3 regions of the Blautia marasmi genome follow, and region 1 is predicted to be linked to each of the others. Evidence: riboswitches for the same ligand, from Rfam matches in the RefSeq annotation. Region 1 holds a riboswitch; each other region holds the start of a gene.
What was found. A riboswitch is a leader RNA that binds a small molecule or an ion and turns the genes downstream of it on or off. The one in region 1 is predicted to bind ZMP and ZTP.

Region 1 (9,755 bases):
CTTCTTTTGCCTTTGCAAAGATTCCTGCTGCGCAGACCTCCAGATCGTCCGGATGTGCACAGACTGCCAAGATATCAATCATACAATGCCTCCTTTACTGTTTTACGCCTGTTGTGGCAATCCCTTCCACAAACTGTTTCTGGAATAGAAAGAAAATGATGATCATGGGCAGTATAGCGATAATTCCGCCTGCCATAACCTGGGGATAATATGTTGTATGTTCTCCGATCAACATAGCCAATCCGGCTGACAAAGTCATCTTATCCATAGAGTTATTCACGATCAGCGGCCACATCAAATCCTTGAATGTAGAAATCGCGGTCAGTATTGCCAGAGATGACAGCGCAGGTTTTAAAAGCGGCAGTAAAATCCTGTAATAAATCTGGAAAAATCCGCAGCCGTCCAGCATAGCAGCCTCATCCAGGCTTCTGGGAAGCCCTTTAAAGAACTCCCTCAGCATAAATGTTCCGAATGCACTGAAGATTTTCGGAAGCCACAGAGCCGTCACGGTATCAGCCAGATGCAGCTTCACCATAATGTCATAATTGGGCACCAGAAATATCTGTCCCGGAACCATTAAGAGTGCCAGAAGCACAATAAAGATCACATCCCTGCCCGGAAAATGCAGTCTGGCAAACGCATAGGCAGCCATGGAGCAGATCAGCAGCTCTATCCCTATGGTAAATAAAAGAACTAAAAACGTATTCACATAAAAATTAAAAAATGGAAATTTATCTACAACTTCCTGGTAACTTCCCATTGTAAAAACTTTCGGAAAAATCGTAGGCGGTATCTGAATGCTCTCCTCGTATGACTTAAAGGAAGTCAAGATCATCCATAGAAACGGACCCACTGTCACAACAGCGCATAGGACGAGCAGCAGATACACCGGCCATTTTCTTTTTTTCATCATTCCATTCTCCTTTCCGCGTCCTGCTGCGCATCAATCATCATAAAACACCAGTTTTTTCTGGCATATCATCTGTACTGCCGTGATTGCCAGAATCAGAAGAAACAGCATTAAGCTGATCGCTGCACCGTAGCCCTTATGGAACTTCACAAAGGACTGCTCAAAGAAATAAGTGACCAGAGACCTGGATGCCTCTGTTCCGCTGCTTCCCTGAGGAATCATCAGGTAGATAAAATCAAAGATCTGAAATACATTTATGACCGTTGTGACACAAACAAAGAAAATGGATGGGGACAGCAACGGCAGTGTGATCTTAAAAAACCTCTGTACTCCGTTTGCCCCGTCAATTTCGGATGCCTCCCTATAGCAAACCGGAATGCCCTGTAATCCGGCCAGCAGCACGATCACCTGATAAGCCACGCTGGCCCAGATAAATACTATGGAAATAGAGTATAACACAATCCGGGAATCCGACAGCCAGGCCACTGGCTCCACTCCAAATTTCCCCAGTATTTCATTGAAAATACCAAATTTATAATTCATCAGCCATTTCCACAAGAGTCCGATCGCAGCCGGCAAAGTGACGGCCGGCAGAAAGATACAGACCCGGAAGGCTCCGATTCCCTTTACTTTGGAATTGAGCAAAACAGCCAGCAGCACAGCCAGTATCACCACCAGCGGCACGCAGATGACTACATACAGAATGGTATTAAGAAACGCCTGATAAAATGCGTCATCCTGGAATAGCTTCACATAGTTTTCCATCCCCACAAACTTTGGCGTTCCAAAACTGGACTTGTTTGTAAAGCTATAATAAACGTTCTGAAAAAACGCACCGATAAAAAACACGATCACCCCTGCCATCAGCGGCGCGATCATCAGGTATCCTGTCCTTATCTCCCGGCGCCTCAGGGAACCTTTTTTCTGTCTTTTCATCAAACACCCTCTCCTGTCATTTTTAAAAACGGAAGTGCTGCAGGATCAGTCCTGTGCAGCACTTCCACTCCTTTTTATGATTCGCTGTCCAAAGCGCTCTGTGTTGCTTCCTGCATCTGTTTACATCCTTCTTCCGGAGTCAATTCCTTTGCAAATATCTTTGCTGAGATTTCATTTACAGTGGGAAGCCATTCTGCCACACTGGATGACGTTGGGAAAGGAAATCCTGTCTCTGCCACATCAAATATCACATTTACATCCACATGTTCTGCTTTGTAATACTGCTGTGCACTGATCAGTGCAGGGACATCGATCTTTGCCTCTGCCTGCATTTTATTGGATTCCTCTCCTGCCAGATATTTCACCAGTTTCCAAGCTGCATCTTTATTTTTGCTGCTGGAATTCACCGCATAGCCAAGACCGCCGATGACACTCTGATTTCCGCTTTCCTTTGCGGGCATGGCAATGGTTCCCACCTGTTCTGCAAAGCTTGCCTCATCGATGACTGCCGTTTTCCAGGAGCCCATAAAAAGGATCGCTCCCTTCTGGGACAGAAACAGATCTGTTCCCTTTGTATCGGAGAGCACTTCACTTCCGGGCATCAGGTTTTCATCCATAAGCGACACCATATCTGTATATGCCTTTATGGTTCCTTCCTGGTCAAATCCTGCCTTCTTCATATCATCACTCAGAACATAACCTCCTGACTGGTTGATAAAATTAAAGAAAGATGGCTGCGGATCCAGTTCCATCAAAATCGGATATTCATCGGAGCCTGCTTCTTCAATCTTAGATTTTAACTGTCCTGCCAGACCCTTCATATCTTCCCAGGTCCACCCTGCCTGCGGTTCCTCCACACCGTATTTCTCAAAAATACCTTTGTTATAGAAGACCTGTACGGTGTCCATTCCTTTCGGCATACAATATTGTACGTCGTTGTAATTGTAAGCATCTTTTACAACACTTACATAGTCATCCATATTTATCTTGTCCTTCTCAATATATTCGTCCAATGGTTCCAAAACACCGGCCTCCGCGTATTTTGGAAGATATGTATTCATCCAGAACACATCTGCTGCACTGTCAGAACCCATGGCTGCATCCAGCTTGGTCCAATACTGTGACCACGGCGTCAGCTGTAGTTCCACATCAATATCCGGATTTTCCGTCTCGAATTTCTCCACAATCTCATCAAATACCGGTTTCTGCACTTCATCCCAAAGGGCAAATGATATTTTTGTCTTCTCTGAGCTGTTTTCCTTTTTTGCCTCGTCTTTACCTGCATCTGTCTGGGAGTTCCCACAGGCCGCCAGAGAACCTACCATTAAGAGTGCCAGCATCATACACATTCTTTTTTTCATTTTGTACCTCCATACCTTTCATCTTTCCGTGTTTTTATTCTCTTTTATAGTTTCCTTTGTTATTGCTTTACATTTCCGGTTGATAATACAGGTATCTCCCTGTTCCAGCCGATAGGGCAATGTAATTTCTATATTTTCCTCCTTTTTCTGATTCTGGAACGTATCCAAAGTCTGTTCTATCATTTTTTTAATAGGCTGGCTGATCGTAGTCAGTTTTGGTGTCACCTGTCTGGATAAACTGATTCCATCAAATCCCATCACAGATACGTCCTCCGGGACTTTCAGCCCCACTTCAGATAATGCACTAATTACTCCCAGCGCTGCTTCATCGCTGAATGCAAAGGCAGCAGTAAATGATACTCCCTCTCTGATCGCCTGCGCTGTCATCCGGTAACCGCTGTCATATGTCAATTCCCCATACTTCACTTTATTTTCATCAAACTCCAGACCGTATTCTTCAAAAGCTCTCTTACAACCTGTAATACGCTGAAATCCGGAACTGATGCTCTTAGGATGATCGGATAAGATCAGTATCTGTTCGTGCTGCAGATCAAGCAGAAATCTGGCCCCTTCATGTGCGGCTGCCAAATCGTTGATATGAATCATCTTACATCTCTTGTCAGCACTGATAGCCCCGAACATAACCGTCTTGATATTTTTTGCAGCTATGTAATTCAGCATATCCTGGTCTGCATTTTCCTCCAGATAAATGACTCCCGTGATGTCCAGCTCTTTAAAAAACTGTTTGTACGCCTCCCCCCGTTCCATAACAGGGATAAATACCATTCTGTATCCGTATCTTGGCACAGCTTCCAGCAGTTCTTTCAACACCTCACTGAAATATGCCAGCTTCAGGTTCGGTATCAGAACAGCTATGACACCGGGATTTTTTTGTTTATACACAGGTGTATATGCAAGTTCCCGGACAGCTTCTTCAATTCTCTTTGCAGCTTCTGTTGTCACAATGTTCTTTCCGTGAAAATATCTTGAAACAGTAGCCGGTGATACTCCTGCTTTTTTTGCTACATCTCTTATGGTTGCCCCATTTTCATCACCTCTCTTTTGTGCAATATATGCTTTTAACCAAATTTTTCCACATTTTCCTTGTGCTTTTCAACTAACTTTATGAGACTCATTATAAAAACAGCTGTGTAAAATGTCAATATTGTTTCATTTGTTTCATTTTTGTTTCATATGTTTCACATGGTTTTTTCGATTTCCAAGGAATATCCTACTTTTTTACCTTTGTACCGTGAATTCACAACGCAAAAAGACCGCTGCACCTAGGTTTCCTAAATGCAGCGGCCAACATGCCACTCGCTTTATATGCTTTCACACTGTATTAACTCTGCTCTTATCTACACTTTGCCGTAAGAAGCACTTAAATCAGAAAAACATATATCTGTTGACTATTTTATTACTCATGGATCTTAATAACAGCCTTAACAATATCCGCCTTATTCTTCATAGAGAACTCCATCGCCTTATCCGCCTCATCCAGCGGAAATTCATCCGTCACGATTCCCTTCAGATTGATCTTGCCATCCGCAACAGCCTGGATCGCCATAGGATAAATATGACGATAGCGGAACACGGTCTTAAAGGTCAGCTCCTTGTCAAGGGCAATGCTCATAGGCAGTGTTACTTCCCCTGTCCTGCTGTATCCCACAAATACAATGGTAGAGCCTTTTCTGGCCATGAGAATTGCCTGTCTGGATGTCACTTCTGCGCCTGCAGTCTCAATCACCAGATCCGTTCCCCTGCCGCCGGTCAGTTCTTTTACTTTCTCTACAACATCCTCTTTCATGCCATTGATAACGCCTGTAGCTCCCAGCTCCATGGCCTTTTCCAGACGTTTGTCCATCACGTCAACAACGTAAACTTCGCTGACACCTCTGGCCTTCAATGCCATCATGGAAACAAGGCCAATGCAGCCTGCACCCACGACTACTGCCTTCTGTCCCAGATGGGCGTCTCCCTGGATCGCGGCGTGGAATCCAACTGCCAGAGGCTCGATCAGCGCGCCCTCCAGAGTACTTACATTGTCCGGAAGCTTGAAGCAGAGATTCGCCTCATGTGCCACGTATTCCTGGAACACACCGTCAACCGGCGGAGTTGCGAAAAATACTACATCCGGGCAGAGATTATACTTGCCCTCTTTACAAAATTCGCACTGTCCGCAGGTCTTTCCCGGCTCCAAAGCCACACGGTCACCAACCTGCAGATGCTTTACCTCTCTGCCCACTTCCACTACAACGCCGCCCGGCTCATGGCCCAGTACGAATGGTGGTTTTACCACATAATCCCCGATAGCCCCTGTCTCATAATAGTGCAGGTCCGAGCCGCAGATTCCCACATAATCCAGCTTTACCAAAACTTCGTCGTCCTTTGGCTGCGGGATGGGTCTTTCTTCAAAATCCATCTTCTGGATATCCGTCATTATTGCTACTTTCATCATGCCTTCCATCTCTTGTTTTCCTCCTCTTGTGATTGTGCATTATGTGACTTCATTATAAGTCAGAACCGTATAGACTACAAGTGAAATTCATGTCTTTTTCCTTCAAATTTCTTTGATTTGTTACTGTTCACTCCGTGTCCGGTAACACGCTTCACGATGCACAGATATGGAGCATTCTGCCCCATATGGCGCTGGCTGCCTCGGGATTTTCATGCTTCTGGCATGAAAACGCCTCCCGGTACAGTGGCCTGTGAACAGTAACTTTGATTTATCATATTCCCATGCTGTCAGACCCAGGCGGACATCCCCACCTATTCCTCCCCAAAAAATCCCCGGCTTCCCCGCTGACAATAAAATAAAGGCAGGGATAAAACCGGAAACCCGGTCCTATCTCTGCCCAAAGCGGAGGCGAAATTATTTAGTGATGGAACAGACGTATGCCTGTAAATGCCATCGCCATATTGTACTTATTGCAGCACTCGATCACTGCATCATCGCGTACGGAGCCGCCCGGCTCTGCGATATATTTAACGCCGCTCTTGTTGGCGCGCTCGATATTGTCTGAGAACGGGAAGAATGCATCAGAGCCTAATGTGACATCCGTCAGTTTGTCAAGCCATGCACGTTTTTCCTCACGTGTGAACACTTCCGGTTTCTCTTTGAAAATCTTTTCCCAGGCCCCATCAGCCAGAACATCCATGTATTCCTCACCGATGTAAACATCAATGGCATTATCTCTGTCAGCACGGCGGATACCGTCGATAAAAGGCAGATCCAGCACCTTCGGGCACTGTCTCAGCCACCAGTTATCAGCCTTCTGGCCTGCCAGACGGGTACAGTGTACACGTGACTGCTGGCCTGCGCCGATACCGATCGCCTGTCCGTCTTTTACGAAACAGACGGAATTAGACTGTGTATATTTCAGTGTGATCAGAGATATCTTCAGATCCATCAGCGCGTTTGCCGGGATTTCTTTATTCTCTGTCACAATATTGGAAAGCAGCGCATCGTCAATAGGAAGTTCCTGTCTTCCCTGCTCAAATGTGATGCCGAACACTTCTTTATGTTCCAGCGGAGCCGGCTGATAATCCGGGTCGATCTGGATCACATTATAATTGCCGTTTTTCTTCTGTTTCAGTATTTCCAGTGCTTCCTCTGTATATCCCGGAGCGATCACACCATCGGAAACTTCTCTCTTGATCAGCATAGCTGTGTCTTTATCACACACATCAGACAGGGAAATAAAGTCACCAAAAGAGGACATTCTGTCAGCGCCCCTTGCTCTTGCATAAGCACATGCCAGCGGTGATAATTCACCCATATCATCCACCCAGTAAATCTTTTTCAGTACATCTGACATGGGAATCCCAACTGCCGCGCCTGCCGGTGATACATGTTTAAAAGAAGTTGCAGCCGGAAGTCCGGTAGCCTTTTTCAGTTCTTTCACCAACTGCCAGCCATTAAAAGCATCCAGGAAATTAATATATCCCGGCTTGCCGCTGAGAACTTCAATAGGAAGCTCGCTGCCGTCAGCAACATAAATTCTGGAAGGTTTCTGGTTCGGATTACATCCGTACTTTAACGCTAATTCTTTCATATTCCTGTTCTCCTCTATGCTTCTTACTTATTTGTTTTTATTTATGATCCTTGTCTCATACTTTCCGGTTTCAATATCAATAAACCGCACAAACAGAGACACTTTATTGTCCTCATTCAGGCTCTCCCAAACATTCTTTGTAAACCCATCAATGTCATTTGGGATTCCTACCAGTTTCGGTTCTCCCTCAAAACTTGGCAGCGGATTGCCGTCATGCATATAAGTGTGGATAAAATGTCCTTCCCCGGCTGTCGGATTTTCATAAGTGAATGTATAACGGTTACATCCCTCAGGACTTCCGTTGCTGCTCTTCAGAATAGACATGGCATAATGGTATGCTCCATTCTCCACCTGCATAATACCGGAGATTCTCGGTGTATAGTTAGGGCCGTCCGGCTCAAACTCACGAGTTCTTAAGGACTGCTCAAAAGAGATCCCCTTCTCCATACCTTCATAGACCGTATCGGTCTGGTCACCGTTCGTTACAATTGTCTTATTGCCAATCACACGTACCGGTGCATATATGATCAAGCTGGGATCAGTCAGCTTAGACGGGTCAAATGCCTGGGTGCGGATACCCTCTCCCTCTTCCACGAACACACGGTTCCTGCTGTTCTCACTTCTGCCCATGATAAAATATGCCGTAACTGCCTTTGTACCATCCTCAGACTTACCAATAACAATTCCCCTTCCAGGGTATGCATTTTCTCTCAATTCATTCTCAAGTGATAACATTTTCATGAATTCCTTCTCCTTCTCATTTTGACCATAATCATCTGCTGCCAATCCATCGGCAACTTTACCCTAATAAAACATAACAACAAAAAAAGCCCACACTCTGAACATACTTGCCCAGACGGTCGGCTTCCTACGCTTATACTCCCTGTGGTTTATTCCACTTCCGTCAGTCATATAAGCAATTTAAACATTATCACGTAATCTTCCCCTTGTCAACGCTTTTTGACAATTTTTATCAAAAAATTCCTATACGCATTCTAAATCACCACCCTCCCTTCACAAACCGGCCAATACCAGGCAAGGGATACAGAGGACTGGATAACTCTTCCTTCCCCCGGTCCTTTGCTTCCCTTGCCGTCCATCCTCTTTTTCCCTCCTACCCTTCACACACCTGAAAAATATAAAACTTCAGATAATAAGACTCCTCCGCCGCCCAAAGTATGGGATGATCCGCTGCCTGCGTCCGATACTCCACCTGCCGCAGCCTCTTATGCACATTCCTTGCGGCCTGCCCGATGGTCTGTGTAAACATCTCATAAGACATAAAATGCGAACAGGAACAAGTCGCCAAAAACCCCCCGTCCTTCACCAGCTTCATAGCCCGCAGATTGATCTCCCGATACCCTTTCACCGCATTCTTAACAGAATTCCGGGACTTGGTAAACGCCGGCGGGTCCAGTATCACCACATCGAACTTCTTCCCCTCTTCCTCCAGCTTGGGAAGCAGCTCAAACACATCCTCACACACAAATTTCACTGTCTCTGACAGCCCGTTCAGCGCGGCATTTTCCCTGGCCTGCTCCACTGCCAGTTCGGAAGCATCCACTCCCAACACACTCTTTGCACCTGCGATCCCTGCATTCAAAGCAAATGACCCTGTGTGTGTAAAACAATCCAGCACCTTTGCTCCTTTGCATAATCTCTGAATCGCCAGCCTGTTATACTTCTGATCCAGGAAAAAACCGGTCTTCTGACCATCCTCCACATCAACCAGATATTTTACTCCATTCTCACAAATCTCCACTTTGGTATCAAAAGGTTCCCCCATAAACCCTTTGACAAGCTCCATCCCTTCCTGCCTTCTCACTTTGGCGTCACTGCGCTCGTAAACGCCGCGGATGACTACGCCGTCCTGCGCCATCTCCTCCTTCAAAAGCTCCAGGATCTTCCCTTTCAGCCTGTCAATCCCCAGCGCCAGGGACTGCACCACCAAAATATCAGAAAATTTATCCACAACAAGTCCGGGCAGAAAATCCGCCTCACCGAAGATCACACGGCAGCTGCCGGTATCCACTGTCTTTTTCCTGTACTCCCAGGCATCCCTCACCCGTTTTCGCAGAAATCCCTCATCTATCTCCTGCTCTGATCTTCGTGTCATCATGCGGATCCTGATCTTGGAGTTGGTGTTGATAAACCCTCTTCCCAGGGGATAACCGTCAAAATCGTGTACCATCACCATATCCCCATTCTCAAAACTTCCCAGGATACTGGCCACCTCATTATCGTATATCCACGGACCTCCCGCTTTCAGGGAACGTCCTTCCCCCTTCTTCAGTGTCGCAATTGCCAGACTCATGTGTCTTCCTCCATTTTTCTATTTTTTCTGTCCCAGCACAATATAAGCAATTCCGCATAGGAGACCGCCTGCTGTGCCAATTTTCTGCTGCTTTTGAATAATTCCATGTAAACTTACGGTTGCACCCCGCTGTTTAAGCGGGTTTTCACATCTTTCCACCGAGGATAGAACACATCCAT
Region 2 (9,755 bases), 2.5 Mb from region 1:
GCGGTATCTCTCCATTATATGCAAAAAAGGCGGCCAAAATCTGTCTTTTTTCCAAACAGATTCTGACCGCTCCTTTATATTACGAATTTAGCGCTTTTGATTTGGTCATAACATGGTACGGACCTGCCACGAAGAACACGCCGCCTATCATATTACCGATGGTTACAAATAAAAGATTATAGAAATAACCTCCTACGCTGACTGCTGCATCCCCTGCATTTAAGATTCCAACTGCCAGAATACTCATATTGGCAATACTATGCTCAAATCCGCAGATCATAAATACAAAAATACACCAGAATACCATGATCAGCTTTCCTGACTCGGATTTCATCTTTAATGCGCACCATACGGCAAGACATACCAGGATATTACAGAAGATTCCCCTTACCAGAAGCTGTACAGGTGTCAGAGACATCTTTGCGGCAGCTACCTGTGCAAAATAAGCTCCTATATCACCTTTTGGCACTCCGGTAAGCTGGAAGCCGGCAACACCTAACAGAGAACCTAAAAAGTTTCCGATATAACATAAGATCCATGCTTTGACTGTCTTGCCCCAGGGCACACATCCACTGAAGGATGCACTTCCAAGAACCATATTGTTGCCTGTAAACAACTCGGCACCCGCCATAATAACAAGGCTCAATGCTGCCGCAAATGCAAAGGCCTGCACGGCTTTCAGCATTGGGGACCCCGCTGCGTTCAATGGTGTTCCCAGAGTAAATGTTACAAAACTTCCGAATGCAATGAAAAGCCCTGCAGTGATGGAGGATACCATAAAACCAAAGGTATTGTTCTCCATGAAGTTTATCTTACCTTTCGCCGCATTACAGACTGCACTGAATTCATCAAAATACATATATTTTCCCCCGCTTCTTTCGCTAACGTATGCATACAAAATTCAGGTACGGCTTTAACCGTACCTGATTTCATCTTTATTCAGTTTTCAATATGGAATTTTATTAGAACAGACCGGAGATCTTTCCTGTCTCATCAACATCAATTCTCTCTGCAGCCGGAACTTTCGGCAGACCAGGCATGGTCATGATCTCTCCGGTAAGAGCAACAATGAAGCCTGCACCTGCGGAAATCTTCAGGTTACGAACGGTTACTTCAAAGTCTTTCGGTGCACCCAGTTTTGTCTGGTCATCTGTCAGGCTGTACTGTGTCTTAGCCACACAAATCGGGCAGTTTCCATATCCAAGAGCTTCCAGCTGAGCAGCCTGTTTCTGAGCATTTGCTGTCAGAACCGCTTTCTTGCCGCCGTAAATCTTCTGAACGATCTGGTTTAATTTGTCCTCAATGCTTCCTTCCAGCTCATAGGAGAATGTAAAGTCATTCTTCTCTTCCACAAGACGTACCACTTCTTTAGCCAGTGCAACGCCGCCTTCGCCGCCTTTTGCCCAAACTTCGGAAAGTGCAACATTTACGCCCAGTTCTTTACATTTTGCTTCTACCAGGTCAAGCTCTGCCTTGGTATCGGTCGGGAATGCGTTGATCGCAACAACACACGGAAGTTTGTAAACATTTGTGATATTGCTTACATGTTTCAGTAAGTTCGGAAGACCTTTCTCCAGAGCTTCCAGGTTCTCGTTATTTAAGTCTGCTTTCGGTACGCCGCCGTTGTATTTCAGGGCACGTACAGTCGCTACGATAACAACTGCGCTCGGTGTCAGGCCAGCCATACGGCACTTGATATCCAGGAATTTCTCTGCACCTAAGTCCGCGCCGAATCCTGCTTCTGTGATAGCATAGTCACCTAATTTCAGTGCCATCTTGGTAGCAATGACTGAGTTACATCCATGAGCGATATTAGCGAACGGTCCGCCGTGAACGATTGCAGGTACATGCTCCAGAGTCTGAACCAGGTTTGGTTTCAGAGCATCTTTCAGCAGTGCACACATAGCACCTTCTGCATGTAAATCATGAGCTGTAACAGGTTTCTGCTCGGAAACCTTGCCATATGTATAACCAACGATGATCCTTCCCAGTCTCTCCTTCAGGTCTGTAATGTCTTTTGCCAGACACAGAACAGCCATGATCTCGGAAGCAACTGTGATATCGTATCCATCTTCTCTCGGACAGCCGTTTGTCTTTCCGCCAAGACCATCAACTACAAAACGAAGCTGGCGGTCATTCATGTCCACGCATCTTCTCCAGGTAATCTTTCTTGGGTCAATGTTCAGGTCGTTGCCCTGATAAATGTGATTATCCAGCATTGCTGCCAGCAGATTGTTCGCTGCACCGATCGCATGGAAATCACCTGTAAAATGCAGGTTGATATCTTCCATTGGAACTACCTGTGCATATCCGCCGCCTGCGGCACCACCTTTTACACCGAATACCGGTCCCAGGGATGGTTCACGGAGCGCTACCATTACATTTTTTCCTAATTTCTGAAGGCCGTCAGCCAGACCTACTGTTGTTGTGGTCTTTCCTTCACCGGCAGGTGTCGGGTTGATAGCGGTAACCAGAACCAGTTTTCCGTTCGGTTTATCAGATTCTTTTAACAGATTGTAGTCAATTTTAGCTTTGTACTTACCGTACTGCTCCAGATATTTGTCATCAATACCTGCTTTTTCTGCAATCTTTGTAATTGGCTCCATTGTGCACTCCTGTGCGATTTCGATGTCTGATTTGAATCCCATGTTAATACCCTCCTTTTCATAGCAATAGCTTTGTCTTCTGCCTGCCACCACTGTCTATGTATGAACCTCTTTGAAAAAAAAGGGCAACATTTGTCAATTACACAATTACAAACGTTGCCCAGACGGTCGGCTCTCACTTACATTTTGACTTCACTGTGGTGCTCCACATTGTAATCCGTCAGAAATCAAAACTATTATTTTGTTATGTCTATAATTTATCACAATTTCCGATTACTGTCAATGCTGTATTATATTAAAAATTCACAACAATATTTCGACAATTTTACTCTATTTTCCAGCGATAAACGCTAATACCTCTTCTTTTTTAGGCATAACACGGAGGGCGCCCTTCTTTGTAGTAATAAGAGAGGAGGCACCATTGGAGAATTCCAGCATTTCATAGAGCTGTTCCTCTGTAAGGCCTTCCATTCCGTGCTCCAGCACATAATTCAGCGCACATGCGCCGAAGGTATCCCCGGCCCCTGTTGTCTCGATTGTATTCTCCTGTAAAAACGGCGCATGGAACACTTCTCTGCCCTCATGGAACGCAGTGCTCCCTTCTTTTCCCATGGTTACATTCATCAGCTTCAGATTAGGATACTGTGCAAGCAGCATATGGGCGCCTTCCTTCACATCCTTGGTTCCGGTCATGAATTCCAGCTCCTCCTCTGAAATTTTCAGCAAATCACATTTTGAGAGGCCGTAGGCGATCTGTTCTTTTGCAAGCTCCATGCTGCTCCACAGAGGGGGACGCAGGTTCGGATCAAAAGAGATGAGAAGTCCGGCCTCCTTTGCAACATCAATGGCTTTGGCAGTGGCTTTGCGCACCCCTTCATGGGTCATGGACAGTGTTCCGAAGTGGAATGCCCTGGCTGATCTTATGTATGCTTCATCGATCTGCTCAACATTCAGCATCATATCCGCACCGGGATTTCTGTAAAACGCAAAGTCCCTGTCCCCGTCCTCAAACGTATGGACAAATGCCAGTGTTGTGTGGACCTCCTCGTTCTCATACAGATGGCTGGTGTCAATACCCAGGCTGTTCAGTGTACTTCTCAGGGATGTACCGAACTGGTCCTTTCCCACAACCCCCAGAAAAGATGTAGTTTTTCCAAGGTTATTCAGCATAGCCAGCACATTACACGGCGCCCCGCCCGGATTTGCCTCGAAGATGGGATTTCCCTGTCCGCTCACACCGTTCTCCGTAAAGTCGATCAAAAGCTCGCCCAGCGCGATAACATCAAAATTCTTATTCATATATGTTCTCCTTGTCCGTTTTATTCTACTGTGAATTATATTCGTTTTGCCTGCTTTACGCAAGTACCGCGGCATAATTATTCATAAAAAATACATTGGATGTAGAATTTTTGTCACTGCACAGCTAGGAAACAAGGGATTGATTCTTAATGAATCGAAAGGTTTTCTTTAGAATTTCTTTTAAATTGAGCCTGCAATTTCTTTTAAATTTTATGATGTAATGAAAAGGTAAGAAAAATGTCGAAACTGAGGTGATTTTTATGAATATATTGAACCAGATATCTGAGTATGCCTCCATCTGCCCGGAAAGAACAGCCATCTGCTGTGACGGCTTGTCTGTTACTTACGGGGAGCTGGAGTTATATTCTTCCCGCCTGGCCTGCCATCTTGAGCAGCTATGCGGACAGAACCGTTCCCCCATCGCAGTGTACGGGCACAAACATCCCCTGATGCTTGTATCCTTCCTGGCATGTGTGAAATCGGGCCGGGCCTACTGCCCCATTGACACCTCCGTACCGGATTCCCGTGCGGAAATGATCCTGGACGCCCTTGATTCACCTGTCTTTTTATCCCTCTCTCCTCTGCGGGCTGAATGCAGGGACAAACGTACACTATCCCTGGAGGATATTGATATTATCGTGCATACGGATCTATCCTGTATGAATGGCTGTCTGGAAACCGGCAGACCAAAGCCGGTTTCCGGGGATGATGTTTTCTATATCATATTTACTTCCGGAAGCACCGGTACCCCAAAAGGAGTTGCCATCACGGAAACCAATCTAAGCAATTTTCTGGACTGGTCCATCACCCTTGGAACTCCAACCAATGCCAAAAAGGGAAAGGTGTTTCTGAATCAGGCCCCCTTCTCCTTTGATTTATCTGTTATGGATCTGTACACCTGTCTGGCAGTGGGCGGAACGCTCTGGTGTCTGACAAAAGATGTGCAGAAGGATTACCGGAGACTGCTGGATTCCCTGAAATGCTCCGGGGCATCCATTATGGTCTCCACACCGTCCTTTGCGGATGTGTGCCTGTCAGACCCAGCCTTTGCCCAGGCCTGCCTGCCTGACCTTGGTCTGTTTTTATTCTGCGGGGAAACCCTTACGAACCGGACAGCCCGAAAGCTCCTGGAACGCTTTCCTGATGCCAAAGTCATGAATACATACGGCCCCACCGAATCCACCGTGGCAGTCACCCAGGTGGAGATAACCCCGGAACTGGCAGCCAGCCCTTCTCCTCTCCCTGTGGGCAGGGCAAAACCTGGCACTCTGCTGCAGATCTGCGGTCCGGACGGCAGTGTACTCCCGGAAGGGGAAAAAGGGGAGATAATGATCATAGGTGATACGGTAAGCCCCGGCTACTATCAGAATCCCACACAGACCAAGAGCCGCTTTTACCCGTATACCAATAAGGGCATCATCAAGCAGGCATACCGCACAGGTGACAAAGGGTATCTGAAAGACGGAATGCTCTATTACTGCGGACGCATAGACCTGCAGATCAAGCTGCACGGATACAGAATTGAGCTGGAGGATATTGAAAATAATCTTCTCCGCCTCCCTCAGATAGAAAAAGCCGCCGTACTCCCAAACACGAGGGAGGGGCGTGTCAAAAGCATCAGTGCCTATCTGGTCTGCCCCGGCATGACGGCGCCGGAGCGCAATTACGCAGAAACTTTGAAAGAGGGACTGCGCACATTCCTTCCGGAATACATGATACCTAAGAAACTCGTATTCATGGACCGTCTTCCCATGACCGGAAACGGAAAAGTTGACAGAAAAGCTCTGGGAGACCTGGTTCTTTGAGTTTTTACGAAGGGCTTTCCTTCTTTGTCTGCCTTTTTCTCTTCCTGATACCCGCCGTCATTCTGGGCATCATGGAAAAAAAGATGGGCCACTACACCCTGGCTGTCTCCCTTGTATTTATCGTCCTGGTTTTCGGCCACAGTCCCAGGCAGTTCCTCTACCTGCTTTTGTTTTACGCATGGTCTTACCTGGTGGTACGCGGCTATGCGGCTGTCCGCAGAAAAAACGGCAGGAATGAAAAACAGTATTATCTGTTTCTGGCAGCCATGCTGCTGCCACTGATATTATGTAAACTATCGCCCTTGTTTCACATGAACATTTTCGGATTCACGGGCATTTCTTATATGAGTTTCCGCAGCATTCAGATGGTCATAGAGATTTACGACGGAATCATTGAGGAGATTCCACTCCTGGAATTTTCAGGATTCCTCCTTTTCTTCCCCTCCATCAGCTCCGGACCCATTGACCGGAGCCGCCGTTTTCACGATGACTGGGAGCGCACCATACCGAGGGCGGAATACCTGGAAATGCTGGGAGAAGGCATTTTTAAACTTCTTTTGGGCCTGGTCTACAAACTGGCGCTGGGCACTCAGCTCTACACACTGCTCACCATATGTGAACAGTCCATGGGGCAGCGCGGCGCCCCCTGGTATTTCGCCGCCGGGTATGCCTGGCTGTACGGTTTCTACCTGTTCTTTGATTTTGCAGGATATTCCCTTATGGCAGTGGGAACCGCATATATTCTGGGCGTAAGGCTGCCTGACAACTTCCGGGCGCCTTTCAAAAGCCTGGATATAAAAGAATTCTGGGACCGCTGGCACATAACCCTGTCCCACTGGTTCCGTGATTTCCTATTCACCCGTTTCATTATGAAATGCTCAAAGAAAAAATGGTTCTCCACCCGCCTGAACAGAGCCTGCGCCGGATTTATTGTCAATATGGGCGTCATGGGATTATGGCACGGCGTCACGCCCTCTTACATCCTCTACGGACTCTACCACGGTATACTGCTGTCAGCAACAGAGGTCTACCAGAAAAAATCAGGCTTCTACAAAAAACACAAAAACCAAAGACTATACAAAGCAGTCTCCTGGCTGCTTACCATAAACCTGGTGATATTCGGCTTCTTTATCTTCTCCGGAAAATTTCTGGAGCTTTTAACCGCCTGATATCCAGCATCGGCACCTATACGCAGCAAACACGCTGCCCGGTGACCATCAATGATACTTAAAAAGGAGAAATGAAAAATGGAAGAAAAAATTTTAGATCTATTAGCAGAAATCTGTGAGGATGACATTGTAAAAGAAGACTTAAAAACCGAACTTTTCCAATCCGGTCTTCTGGACTCTCTGGGATTTGCCGAACTCCTCGCCGGTCTTGAGGAGGAATGCAGCGTTGTCATTGCCCCCTCAGAAGTCACCAGAGATGAGATGGATACCCCGGAGAAAATTCTGGCTCTCGTGAGATCCAAATGCTGACCCAGGAAAGGCAGGCGCAAGAAACATGAAAAGACTGACTGCATTTTTCACGGCTTTCGTACTATTCCTTGTCACTGCGGCAGGCATTCATCTGACTGTCCGTGACAAGAAAATCCCGGACTCCCATACATTTTCCACATGGGCCAATGAGACCAAAACACGATCCCGCGAAACCATAAAACAAAACCTGAACTCCCACAGCCTTCTGGTATTCGGCTCTTCCGAGTTCATGCACGGACAGGACACCCCCTACCATCCCTCATCCATGTTTGCTGACAGTGACTTTCAGCCCATGCTCATAGGCGCGGGCTATTACCAGTCCCTGAGCCATGCCATTGCCCTCAGCGCTTTAGGGGAGGGGCAGAAAAAAGCCGTTCTGTTCCTATCCCCACAGTGGTTCCGAAAAACGGGTGTCCTGCCCCAGGCCTTTGCATCCCGTTTCTCGGAAAATGACTACATGGGTATGCTGCAGAACGAGACCCTTTCAAAAGAGACAAAACAGTACATCATAGACCGCACCCACACCCTTCTGAAAGACGACCCCAAAACCCAGAACCGTCTGACCACCTACGAACGTGTATGGAACACCAAGACCGCAACAAGCGAGGACACTCTCATAGCCAACGCCTGGCAGAGCTTCCTGAACGAGAAAGAAAAAATAACGGTCCCCCTTCTCTTTGACCTAACCGCCAAAAAGCCAAGTCCACCCGCCGGCAATCTTTCCATCAACTGGACCAAATGGCTTTCCAAAGCCGAAGAAGACGGTGCCCGCTATCAGGAAAACCAGTTCTACATAGATGACAAAAACTACAAAAAACTAAAACCGCGCCTTTCCAAAAAGAAAGACTGCAACAAAAAAGCCATCCACGGCTACGGTTCCTCCCCGGAGTACGATGACCTCCGCTGTTTCCTGAATGTCTGCCGTGACATGGACATCAAGCCATTACTTGTAGTCCTGCCTGTAAACGGCTATTACTACGACTACACCGGCTTCCCCCAGACCGCCAGAGAAACCTACTATTCCAACATCCAAAGCCTGGCCGAAACCTACAACGCCGAGCTTGCCGATTTTTCAGCCGACGAATACACCAAATACTTCTTTGAAGACCAAGTCCACATCGGACGGAAAGGATGGGTACTGATCAATGAAAGCCTTTACAACTTTTATAAAGAACCTTAAAAAAAATCCCAAAACCCGCTTCCTCCTCCAAGTCCTCTCCTTCTACGCCCTCCTCATGCTCCTTTACCTCTACTTCATGACCGCCAACCTCTCCACTGCTCCCCCCTTCCTCTACTCCCAATTCTGAAGCCGCCCCGCGGCTTCTTTTTCTCCCTCTTCTTCCCAACACTCCAACGCACCGCCCCATCTTCTTCCTGACGCTACAACGCACTGCCCTATCTTCTTCCTGACACTACAACGCACCGCCCCATCTTCTTCCTGACGCTACAACGCACCGCCCCATCTTCTTCCTGACACTACAACGCACCGCCCCATCTTCCCCGCCAACACCTGAATCCCATTAAAAACACCGTGGCCGGCAGTCTTCTCCCGGTACTGCGTTGCGCAGGGCTTTTAGGAAGTCTTAATGCGAAACGGCCAAAGATTGGCAGATAAAATTGGGTTCACAAAACCCAATTTTAAGCGGTGATGAGATGTAAAATCATCAGATTTTACATCGGTTCGCCGCGGTTCTGTCAATCTTTGGCCGTTTCGCATTTAGACTTTCTTAAAGCCCGAAGCCGCAGTACCGGGAGAAGACTGCCGGTCACGGTGTTTTTAATGAACAATGAACACTACTCCCTCTTTATCATCCGATACCCAATCCCAATATGCGTCTGAATATACCTAGGCTCCGAAGGCTCCTCCTCAATCTTCTTCCTAAGCGTCGCCATAAACACCCGCAGGGAAGGCACGTCACTCTGCATCACATTTCCCCACACTTCATTCAGTATAAAATTATGTGTCAGCACCCTCCCCACATTCTTAGCCAAAAGACACAGCAGCTTATACTCAATAGGCGTCAAATGGATCTCCTCATCCCTGATAAATACACATCCCGAAGCATAATCAATCTTCAGATCCCCATTCTCAAAAACAGCGTTATCCTCCACACCCCCGCTGCTCTGATACATAGCCCTGCGGAGACTTGCCCGCAGCCTTGCCAGCAGTTCCTCCACGCTGAATGGCTTCGTCAGGTAATCATCTGCCCCCGCATCCAGCGCATTTACCTTATCTGCATCCTCGCTTCTGGCACTCACCACAATAATAGGAACATTTGACCAGGATCGCACCTTTTTGATCAGATCCACACCATCCATATCCGGCAGCCCCAGATCCAGGATGATGACATCCGGCCGCTGAGACACAGCCTCCATCAGGGCCTGCGCCCCGTTTTTCGCCATGTGGTATCTGTATTCCTGCATATCCAGTGTGGTTGCCATCAGGTTTCTGACTGCCTTATCATCCTCCACAATAAGTATCAATGGTTTATTCATGTATCACAACCTCCTCTGCCGGCAATGTGAAATAAAAAACACTTCCCCGGGGCTTGTTATCCCTTACCCCG
Region 3 (9,755 bases), 1.2 Mb from region 1:
AAAAAAATGAGAGGGATAAAGGGCGCCATATTCGACGCGGACGGCACGCTATTCGATTCTATGGGGCTGTGGGACCAGGCAGGAGAACGCTATCTGAAACGAAAGGGGATCAGGCCCCGGAAGGATATCCGCCAAAAACTGGAGACCATGACAATGGGAGAGTCTGCAGAATATTTCCGCACCAGCTATGGGATCTTGCTCCGGAACGACCAAATCATTGACGAGATTAACACCATGATATATGACTGTTACAAAGAGGAGATCCGGATCAAACCGGGACTGCTTTCCGTGTTGGATGATTTAAAGAGCCGCAGTATCAGAATGTGTATCGCCACATCCACAGACAGGCCTCTTATAGAAGCTGCGCTTAAAAATAACGGGATTGATTCTTATTTTACCGGTATTCTTACTTGTACGGAGGCAGGAGCCGGTAAAAGAAATCCACGGATATATGAGCAGGCGATGGGGATCATCGGTACAAAAAAAGAAGAGACATTAGTGCTGGAAGATGCATATTTTGCAGCAGAAACAGCGAAAAAAGCCGGATTTTTACTGGCAGTCATACGTGATCTTTATTCTGAAAAAGACAGAGAAAAATTGCTTAGACTGGCAGATATCTATCTTGAAAAATGGGAAGATTGGGGGCGGAAAATGTGAAAAAAGTATTGACGATTGCCGGATCAGACTGCAGCGGAGGAGCCGGAATCCAGGCGGATATTAAGACCATAACAGTCCATAAGATGTACGCCATGAGTGTGATCACGGCACTCACGGCGCAGAATACAACAGGTGTATATGGGATACAGGAGTGTGACGCGGAATTTGTGGGTAAACAGATGGACTGCATTTTCACAGATATCCGTCCGGATGCAGTGAAAATCGGTATGGTCTCCAACGAAAAGATCATACGGGAAATTGCCGGAAGGCTGAAAAAATACCGGGCACAGGATGTGGTATTAGACCCGGTCATGATATCCACAAGCGGCAGCAGACTCATATCGAAGGATGCCTCTGAAGCGCTGAAAGAGGAACTTTTCCCTCTGGCAGCAGTGGTGACACCAAATCTTATGGAAGCGGAAGCGCTCTGTGGTTTTTCTGTGGGCAGCCCCAAGGATATGGAACGGGCTGCAGAAAAAATAGCACAGTATGGCCCCGGTGCGGTTCTAATAAAAGGCGGCCATTTGAAAGATGGAGCGGATGATCTTTTATATGAGAAGGGCAGATGTACTTGGTTTTCGTCAAAGCGGATAGAAAATCCCAATACACACGGAACGGGATGCACCTTGTCTTCCGCCATTGCCTGTAGTCTTGCTGCAGGATACCCTCTGGAAAGAAGCGTAAAGAATGCCAAGAATTACCTAACCGGTGCGCTTGAGGACGGGCTTGATCTGGGAAAGGGCAGCGGACCATTGAACCATATGTACAGATTACCTCCTTTTGCAAATGGCTATCCGTTTCGGTAATCTGTAATATTTTTTATAATATGTTTACTAAAAAGAACATAAAAGATTCGTTCCTTTTATTGACAATTCTTAAAAAAATGCTTTATACTACAGATGTTATATGACTGGCGGAAGTGGAATGAACCACAGGGAGTATAACGTTGATTTAGCCGACCGTCTGGGCAGAAGTTGTCTGGATAGGACCGGCTTTTTTTAATATATCCGGTCCGGTCTAAAGGCAGCTTCTACGCAATTATTGTCTTAGAAGGAGGACTTGCAAAGATGAATAACTTCAAACAATGGGATGGATTTAAAGGTAGAATCTGGAAGGAAGAGGTCAATACACGTGACTTTATCCAGCACAACTACGAACCGTATGAAGGAAATCAGGAGTTCCTGGAAGGCCCCACCGAAGCAACGGAAAAACTCTGGTCTGCACTGTCAAAACTGCAGAAAGAGGAACGTGCAAAAGGCGGCGTTCTGGATATGGATACGGAGATCGTATCCTCACTGACTTCCCATGGGCCGGGCTACATCAGTGAAGAATTAAAAGACCTGGAAAAGGTAGTAGGGCTTCAGACCGACAAACCACTGAAACGGGCATTTATGCCTTATGGCGGTATTAAAATGGCAGAGGATTCTTGTACATCCAATGGCTATACACCGGCCCCGGAGCTTCATAAAATCTTTACAGAATATCATAAAACGCATAATCAGGGTGTCTTTGATGCGTACACACCGGAGATGAAAAAAGCCCGTCATAACAAGATCATCACAGGACTTCCGGACACGTATGGCCGTGGCCGTATTGTGGGTGACTACAGAAGAGTGGCGCTTTACGGTGTTGATTTCCTGATGGAAAAGAAAAAAGAAGATTACGATAACTGCGGCTGCGGTATCATGACAGATGAGATCATACGTCAGAGAGAAGAGATTTCCATGCAGTACCGTGCCCTTGCCGATATGAAAAAAATGGCTATGAGCTATGGATATGACATCTCAGAACCGGCACAGAACGCTAAAGAAGCAGTTCAGTGGCTGTATTTCGGGTATTTGGCTGCCATCAAGACACAGAACGGTGCAGCCATGAGTGTGGGCCGTGTGGGGACTTTCCTGGATATTTACATGCAGAGAGATCTGGAAAACGGTACACTGACAGAAAAAGAAGCACAGGAGCTGGTAGACCATTTTATCATGAAGCTGCGAATGGTCAAGTTTGCCCGTGTTCCTTCTTACAACCAGCTTTTCTCCGGAGACCCGGTATGGGCTACCGTGGAGGTGGCAGGCATGGGTCAGGACGGCCGTTCCATGGTCACAAAGACAGATTACAGAATCCTCCACACATTGGAGAACATGGGGCCTGCACCGGAACCGAATCTGACGGTTCTCTACTCATCAAGACTGCCTGTAAACTTTAAGAAATATGCTGCATTTATCTCTGTGGAGACCAGTTCTATCCAGTACGAAAATGACGATGTGATGCGGCCGGTATGGGGAGATGACTATTCCATCTGCTGCTGTGTATCAGCCACCCAGACAGGAAAAGAAATGCAGTTCTTCGGTGCCCGTGCAAACCTGGCAAAATGCCTCTTATATGCCATCAACGGCGGCATGGATGAGAAGTCAAGGGTTCAGGTGGGACCTGAATACAAACCGATCACATCTGATTACCTGGAATATGATGAGCTTGTCCGCAAATATGAAATTATGATGGACTGGCTGGCAGGGCTGTATGTAAATACCCTGAACCTGATCCAGTATATGCACGACAAATATTACTATGAAGCAGCAGAGATGGCACTGATCGATACAGATGTGCGCAGAACTTTTGCAACAGGGATCGCAGGTTTTTCCCATGTGGTGGATTCCCTGTCCGCTGTGAAATACGCCAAGGTAAAAGTTGTGCGGGATGAGGAAGGCGTGGCAGTGGACTTCCAGACAGAGGGTGATTTTCCCCGCTACGGTAATGACGATGACAGAGCAGATGATATTGCGGTATGGCTGCTGCACACGTTCCTGGAAAAGTTGAAAAAATATCCGACCTACCGGAATTCCGAGCCGACCACCTCCATCCTGACTATCACATCCAATGTGGTTTACGGAAAAGCAACAGGCGCGCTGCCGGATGGCAGAAAAGCGGGAGAACCGCTTTCACCCGGTGCAAACCCAAGCTACGGTGCAGAGAAAAACGGCCTTCTGGCTTCCCTGAACTCTGTTGCAAAGCTTCCATATGAGTGGGCACTGGACGGAATCTCCAACACACAGACCATCAATCCGGGTGCCATCGGACATTCGGAGGAGGAGAGGATCAACAATCTGATGCACATTCTGGACGGATACTTTGACCAGGGAGCACATCACTTAAATGTGAATGTGTTTGGTATCGAGAAACTGGTGGATGCCATGGAACATCCGGAAAAAGAGGAGTATGCCAACTTTACGATCCGTGTATCCGGTTATGCGGTTAAATTCATTGATCTGACACGCGAGCAGCAGCTTGACGTGATCGCCCGCTCCGCACATGAGCGCATTTAGTTCGAGAAAAGGCTCCATCCATTCGATCGAAAGCTTTGGTTCCGTGGACGGGCCGGGGGTCCGGTTTGTGATTTTTCTGCAGGGCTGCAGGATGCGCTGCCAGTTCTGCCACAATCCGGATACCTGGAGCACCAGCTCCATGGATATGATGTCAGCAGATGAGCTGCTAGGGCAGGCTCTGCGCTATAAAGCCTACTGGGGAGAGAAAGGCGGAATAACCGTCAGCGGCGGGGAACCGCTGCTCCAGATGGATTTTTTGCTGGAGCTTTTTACAAAGGCTAAGGAAGAAGGGGTGCATACGGTCCTGGATACTTCCGGAAATCCGTTTTCCAGGCACGACCCGTTTTTCCATAAATTCAGCCGCCTTATGGAAGTTACGGATTTACTTCTCCTTGACATCAAACAGATTGACAGCGCAAAGCATAAAATCCTGACAGGATGCAGCAACGAAAACATTCTTGATATGGCCGGATATCTGGCCGAGATCAACAAGCCGGTATGGATTCGCCATGTTCTCGTGCCGGAACGGAACGATTATGACGAAGATCTGATACGGCTGGACGCATTTGTAAAAGGCCTGGGCAATGTTCAGCGCTTTGAAGTGCTGCCATACCACACGCTGGGGGTCTTTAAATGGCAGGATATGCGTATCCCTTATCCCCTGCAGGGGATTGACCCTCCCACGAAAGAGCGGGTGGAGAATGCCAACCGGCTGCTTCATACAAGTGAATATACAGGCTATCTGAACGCATAGGAAGAGCGGCAGCGGAAATTGATATGATAGATTTCCGCTGTCGCTCTGCATTTTGGGAGTATCTGCTAAAAATAACAATCCGGCGTTGAGTTTGTCCTGCATTTATGCTATTATTAGAAACTGGAATGCGAATAAATATTCTGCTGCGGAAGGGAGCTGTGATATGATACTTGACGTGATTTTAGATGCTTTGCTGGATACAGCCAAGCTGATTCCTTTCCTGTTCCTGACTTATCTGGTCATGGAATATCTGGAACATAAAACAAAGAATAAGTCCAAGCAGATCATGCAGAAGTCAGGGCATTTTGGTCCTCTCATTGGCGGTGTGGCAGGTGCGTTTCCCCAGTGTGGGTTCTCAGCGGCCGCAGCCAGCCTTTACTCCGGAGGCGTCATATCAGCGGGAACTCTGCTGGCTATTTTTCTTTCCACTTCAGATGAAATGCTTCCTATCTTTATCTCCGAATCTGTGGCAGCAGGTACAATCCTGCGGATCCTGGGTCTGAAAATTGTTCTTGGAGCTGTATCCGGGTTTGCCATTGATGTATTATGGCGTTTTGGCGGCAAGAAGAGGAGAGAGCGGGAAGAACATAATCATATACACAGAGAACATCATGAGAAAGATATCCATGATCTGTGCGAATCCGAACACTGCCATTGTGAGAACGGCAGCATTATGAGATCGGCTTTTTTACACACGCTTCAGATTACGGTCTTCATCTTTCTCATATCCCTGGTGATCGGATTTTGCGTGGAATTGGTGGGAAGTGACAAGATTGGATACTTTATCAGCACAAAACCGGTTGTCGGTGTATTTTTGGCCGCACTGGTAGGATTGATTCCTAACTGTGCCTCCTCTGTGGTGATCACCCAACTCTACCTGACCGGCATTCTGGGCGCCGGACAGATGATGGCGGGACTACTGGTAGGTGCGGGCGTAGGTATTCTGGTGCTCTGCAGGACCAATAAGGGTGTGAAAGAAAACCTGGGTCTCATTGGGATCTTATACGGAACAGGCGTGTTCTGGGGAATCCTGATAGAGATGCTGGGGATTGTACTGTGATACCATAGCATTCTCTTTGCTGGATGTAATGGTGAAAAAAGCTGGCATTTTTGTATGAGATGCCAGCTTTTTTTCTTATATTACCTGTATCCGGAAGGCAGTGGTCTGTGGTGGGATACTGGCTGTCTGGAAGTTTGCGTGGGTGATCCTGACCATCTGTCCGGGACGGAGAAAGCGGAGATTTACCGGAATACCGGAACGATTTAAAATGACCGTGTCATCAGTTATGACAAATCTGGTCTGACTGTTTATATCGTTTGGATTACCTGTATAGAGGAATCGGTTTCTCAGATCAATAGAAGCGATCCTTCCCGTTGTGGTACTGGTCTGTGGGCGGGGCTGTCTCTTGACAAGGATCAGATAAGCATTTGCCTGTGGCGGAATACTTCTGGTCATACGTGAAGAGAACACAACATTTACCCACATGCCTTTTTGAATCTGGCATGAGTCAATACGCCTGCCGAATGTATCCAGGATGACCGTGTTCCTTCCCACGTTTAAACGCAGATTTTGTATCGAGACGGTCTGGTTTGCTTCGGGGACCGCGTAAGATACAAGGATATGTCCTATCTTGTTATCGTAACAAAACACATCCTCAACAAGAGCATTATCTATGCGCATAACATTACCTTGCTGGATGATCGTGCCTCGGGGATCATTGTTCATAATATGTGTACCTGAGCATTATTTGTTGCTTTTATTATATGCAGGTCTTGAAAAAATGTCAGTAGGATATATGAGATTGGGAAATAATGAGGGTGGGATTTTTTATAGAAATATATGTAAATTGAATGAGATTTTAGGTTGAGCCAGCAAGGAATAATGTATAAACCCCGCCGACTTAGCTGTAATATTAACCATAGCTCTGACTAGTTAACATACAGGGCATCAATGCCTGTCACTGCAGATCGTGTGCAGGCATTGATACGATAGTGAAATGATATTCCGGCTTAAGCGGCACAAACATTAACAGCCTGCATACCGCGGTTTCCCTGAGTTAAATCATAAGTTACGGCCTGGCCGTCTTCAAGAGATTTGTAACCATCGCAATTGATCCCTGAGAAATGTACGAATACATCAGATCCGTCTTCCCCTGTGATAAATCCGAAACCTTTTTCTGAGTTAAACCATTTTACTGTACCTTTATTCATGAAAGATACCTCCTAATTTTTATATGCATTTTACAAAACAAAAAACGCATACAGCAGTAAATCATTAATAAAAGAATGACTTACGGATATATGCGAAATCAAGGCTTTATCAAAACACTTTCTATAGATTACCATAGAAAATGCGCTATGTCAAGAAAAAAATAAAAATATTTTGTGCCGGCAAAGCACAAATGAGCTTGTAAAAGAATAAAAAAATAGGTATACTACATACTTGCAGGGAACCTGCAGTTTGAAGTGATACTGTAAGGCAGCACGTGTATCAGCAGTTATCACATGGTATGTGTGAGGATCTAATATAACAAAAGGAGTACGCAATTATGCCAGTATTTGATTTCAGCAATTCGGACAATAAAAAGAAGAGTGAGTTTCAATGTACATACACCGTGTTTCGTTCCAATGAGAATACAGCCTCCCCGGACAGGCCCATCCTGCTTCTGGACAACCATGAGCGGAAATGGAAGCACCATTCCTGCGGTGTCTTTGCCAATCAGAATCAGCAGACGGCATTTGAATTCAAGGAGGAAGACAAAACGGTCAGCGCAGATATTCTGCAGATAGATGCCCGCTTTGTCAGCCTGATCCACTGGCTGGGTGATAACCACATCAATGTGCGCCTGTCCGGCAAGAACAGGGAGGACGGCTATGCGGTTTACAAGATTCGGGAGATCGCTTTCGGTGGGGGAACCAAGCTTTCCGCTGAGGATGGTTTTCTGCAGTTTATGATAGAAAGACTATTGGCAGGCAGTGCGCCTGTGGAGGAGAATGAGGACGAAGACCAGGAGGAGACCGGTGACAGTATGAAACTCACCAGTCTGCAGAGCATTACGGACTTCATGACCTGTGCAGGCAAGACGATGCCGGATAATATCCGCCTTTGGGCAAGGAGAAATCTGGCTGTTGCCCGTTCCCATGAGGTATCCCCGGAGGAGAGGCGCCATGCCCAGCGCGCACTTTCCATCATGATGAATATCCAGTGGAAGAACAATTATTTTGAGGCTATTGATCCTCAGGAGGCACGCAGAATTCTGGATGAAGAGCTTTACGGTATGGAGCGGGTGAAACAGCGGATCATGGAGACAATCATACAGATCAACCGTACCCATACCCTGCCGGCATACGGTATTTTACTGGTGGGACCTGCCGGAACGGGAAAATCCCAGATCGCTTATGCGGTTGCACGTATATTAAAACTGCCTTGGACAACGCTGGATATGAGTTCTATCAACGACCCGGAACAGCTGACCGGAAGCTCCCGTATCTATGCAAATGCAAAGCCGGGAATTATTATGGAGGCTTTTTCTATGGCAGGTGAATCCAACCTTGTCTTTATAATCAACGAACTGGATAAGGCCTCTTCGGGAAAAGGCAATGGAAATCCGGCAGATGTCCTTCTGACCCTTCTTGATAACCTGGGCTTTACAGACAATTATATTGAATGTATGGTTCCCACTGTTGGCGTATATCCCATAGCCACAGCCAATGATAAGGAGCAGATCAGTGCACCGCTCATGTCGCGTTTTGCTGTCATTGATATTCCGGATTATACGGCGGAAGAAAAGAAGATCATTTTCTCCCGGTATGCCCTGCCGAAAGTCCTGGGACGTATGGGTCTGCAGGAAGATGAATGCGTTGTGACGGAAGAGGCTTATGACGCAGTTGTGGAAAAATATGCGGACACTACCGGTATCCGTGATCTGGAGCAGGCAGCAGAGCATATGGCAGCCAATGCGTTGTATCAGATTGAAGTGAATCATTTGTCAAAAGTGGTTTTTGATGCGGAGATGGTGCGGAGTCTGCTGGAATAAAGCGGAAGAGCCTTGCTCTATATGAGAGTTTTTACCGTTTCTGCAAACCTGCAGACATCATCAGGCGCATCAAAACTGTACAGCAAACCATAAGGGATACTATAATCCCAATTTACCGGAATAGATACAAGTCCCGGATGGACTTCCTGCCAGCATTCAATGGTGAGGAGAATGTTTCCTGTTTCTGCGCAGCGGTTAAACACCGATAAATCATAAAACGGAGGGGTGTCCTCTATTCTGATCTGAGGATGGTGTTTTTCTAAATCGCTGCGCAGAAAGTCATTGACGCCGGAATCTCCCCGCTCAACCATCATCAATGTTTCACCATATAAATCTTCTATATGGATCTGTTCTTTACCTGCCAATGGGTGTTCCCTGGATACGGCGATCATTTTTCGGTATCGCCCCAGAGGGAGGAAGTTGCAGCGGGAAAGCCATTCTTTGGAATCACACACACCGATCAGAAAATCGAATTTTTCTCCCAATTGTTCAATTTCAGTCAAAATCCCTTCATGATCATCTTCAAAAGGAACCAGATGCAGCTTATACGCAGGAAACTCCTTGTTCACCCGATACCATAGATCCATAAATGGCTTTGCCGGATTTAAAAGAGAGGTGCCGATGCAGAAAGTAGTATCATTTGCATGGAGGGCAGCTTTGGCGTTTGCAAGGGACTTTTGGGAATAGTCGATCATGAATTTGGCGTCCCGGTAAATAACAGTTCCTGCAGCCGTCAGACGGACGCCGGATGGGGTGCGCTCTACCAATTTTACATCCAAATGATTTTCCAGGGCGTTCATCTGCTTCATAACAGCGGTGGGAGAGATATACAAGTGGGCAGCCGCCTTGGTAAAACTGCCGCAGTCAGCAACCGCTAGAAAGGTATCCAGCATATGGTTATACATATTGAACCTCCTTTTGGCATTAACTTAAAGTTTATACAAGGATAACATATTGGAGAGTTAAAATCAAGGATGGGGGAAGCAA

Region 2: it holds a riboswitch for ZMP and ZTP, as region 1 does, so the genes downstream of both, C6P39_RS06145 (formate--tetrahydrofolate ligase) here and C6P39_RS16885 (IMP cyclohydrolase) in region 1, are expected to answer to the same signal.
Region 3: it holds a riboswitch for ZMP and ZTP, as region 1 does, so the genes downstream of both, pflB (formate C-acetyltransferase) here and C6P39_RS16885 (IMP cyclohydrolase) in region 1, are expected to answer to the same signal.

The regions. Positions count from the first base shown of each region.
Region 1 is NZ_OIWX01000001.1:3,900,848-3,910,602, reverse strand. It holds gene C6P39_RS16920 (PIG-L deacetylase family protein) at 1-82, opposite strand, end outside; gene C6P39_RS16915 (carbohydrate ABC transporter permease) at 95-910, opposite strand; gene C6P39_RS16910 (carbohydrate ABC transporter permease) at 944-1,846, opposite strand; gene C6P39_RS16905 (ABC transporter substrate-binding protein) at 1,921-3,207, opposite strand; gene C6P39_RS16900 (LacI family DNA-binding transcriptional regulator) at 3,226-4,278, opposite strand; gene C6P39_RS16895 (NAD(P)-dependent alcohol dehydrogenase) at 4,625-5,674, opposite strand; gene C6P39_RS16890 (phosphoribosylaminoimidazolecarboxamide formyltransferase) at 6,084-7,262, opposite strand; gene C6P39_RS16885 (IMP cyclohydrolase) at 7,290-8,003, opposite strand; ZMP/ZTP riboswitch at 8,106-8,184, opposite strand; gene C6P39_RS16880 (class I SAM-dependent rRNA methyltransferase) at 8,377-9,576, opposite strand; gene C6P39_RS16875 (M48 family metallopeptidase) at 9,690-9,755, opposite strand, start outside.
Region 2 is NZ_OIWX01000001.1:1,373,847-1,383,601, forward strand. It holds gene C6P39_RS06140 (formate/nitrite transporter family protein) at 80-859, opposite strand; gene C6P39_RS06145 (formate--tetrahydrofolate ligase) at 963-2,648, opposite strand; ZMP/ZTP riboswitch at 2,758-2,844, opposite strand; gene C6P39_RS06150 (carbohydrate kinase family protein) at 2,937-3,905, opposite strand; gene dltA (D-alanine--poly(phosphoribitol) ligase subunit DltA) at 4,166-5,710, shown strand; gene dltB (D-alanyl-lipoteichoic acid biosynthesis protein DltB) at 5,707-6,879, shown strand; gene dltC (D-alanine--poly(phosphoribitol) ligase subunit DltC) at 6,958-7,188, shown strand; gene dltD (D-alanyl-lipoteichoic acid biosynthesis protein DltD) at 7,214-8,368, shown strand; gene C6P39_RS06180 (response regulator) at 8,983-9,684, opposite strand; gene C6P39_RS06185 (sensor histidine kinase) at 9,677-9,755, opposite strand, start outside.
Region 3 is NZ_OIWX01000001.1:5,064,672-5,074,426, forward strand. It holds gene thiE (thiamine phosphate synthase) at 1-10, shown strand, start outside; gene C6P39_RS22125 (HAD family hydrolase) at 7-657, shown strand; gene thiD (bifunctional hydroxymethylpyrimidine kinase/phosphomethylpyrimidine kinase) at 654-1,463, shown strand; ZMP/ZTP riboswitch at 1,554-1,633, shown strand; gene pflB (formate C-acetyltransferase) at 1,725-3,977, shown strand; gene pflA (pyruvate formate-lyase-activating protein) at 3,964-4,731, shown strand; gene C6P39_RS22145 (putative manganese transporter) at 4,895-5,791, shown strand; gene C6P39_RS22150 (hypothetical protein) at 5,867-6,457, opposite strand; gene C6P39_RS22155 (cold-shock protein) at 6,742-6,942, opposite strand; gene C6P39_RS22160 (AAA family ATPase) at 7,281-8,768, shown strand; gene C6P39_RS22165 (LysR family transcriptional regulator) at 8,786-9,673, opposite strand.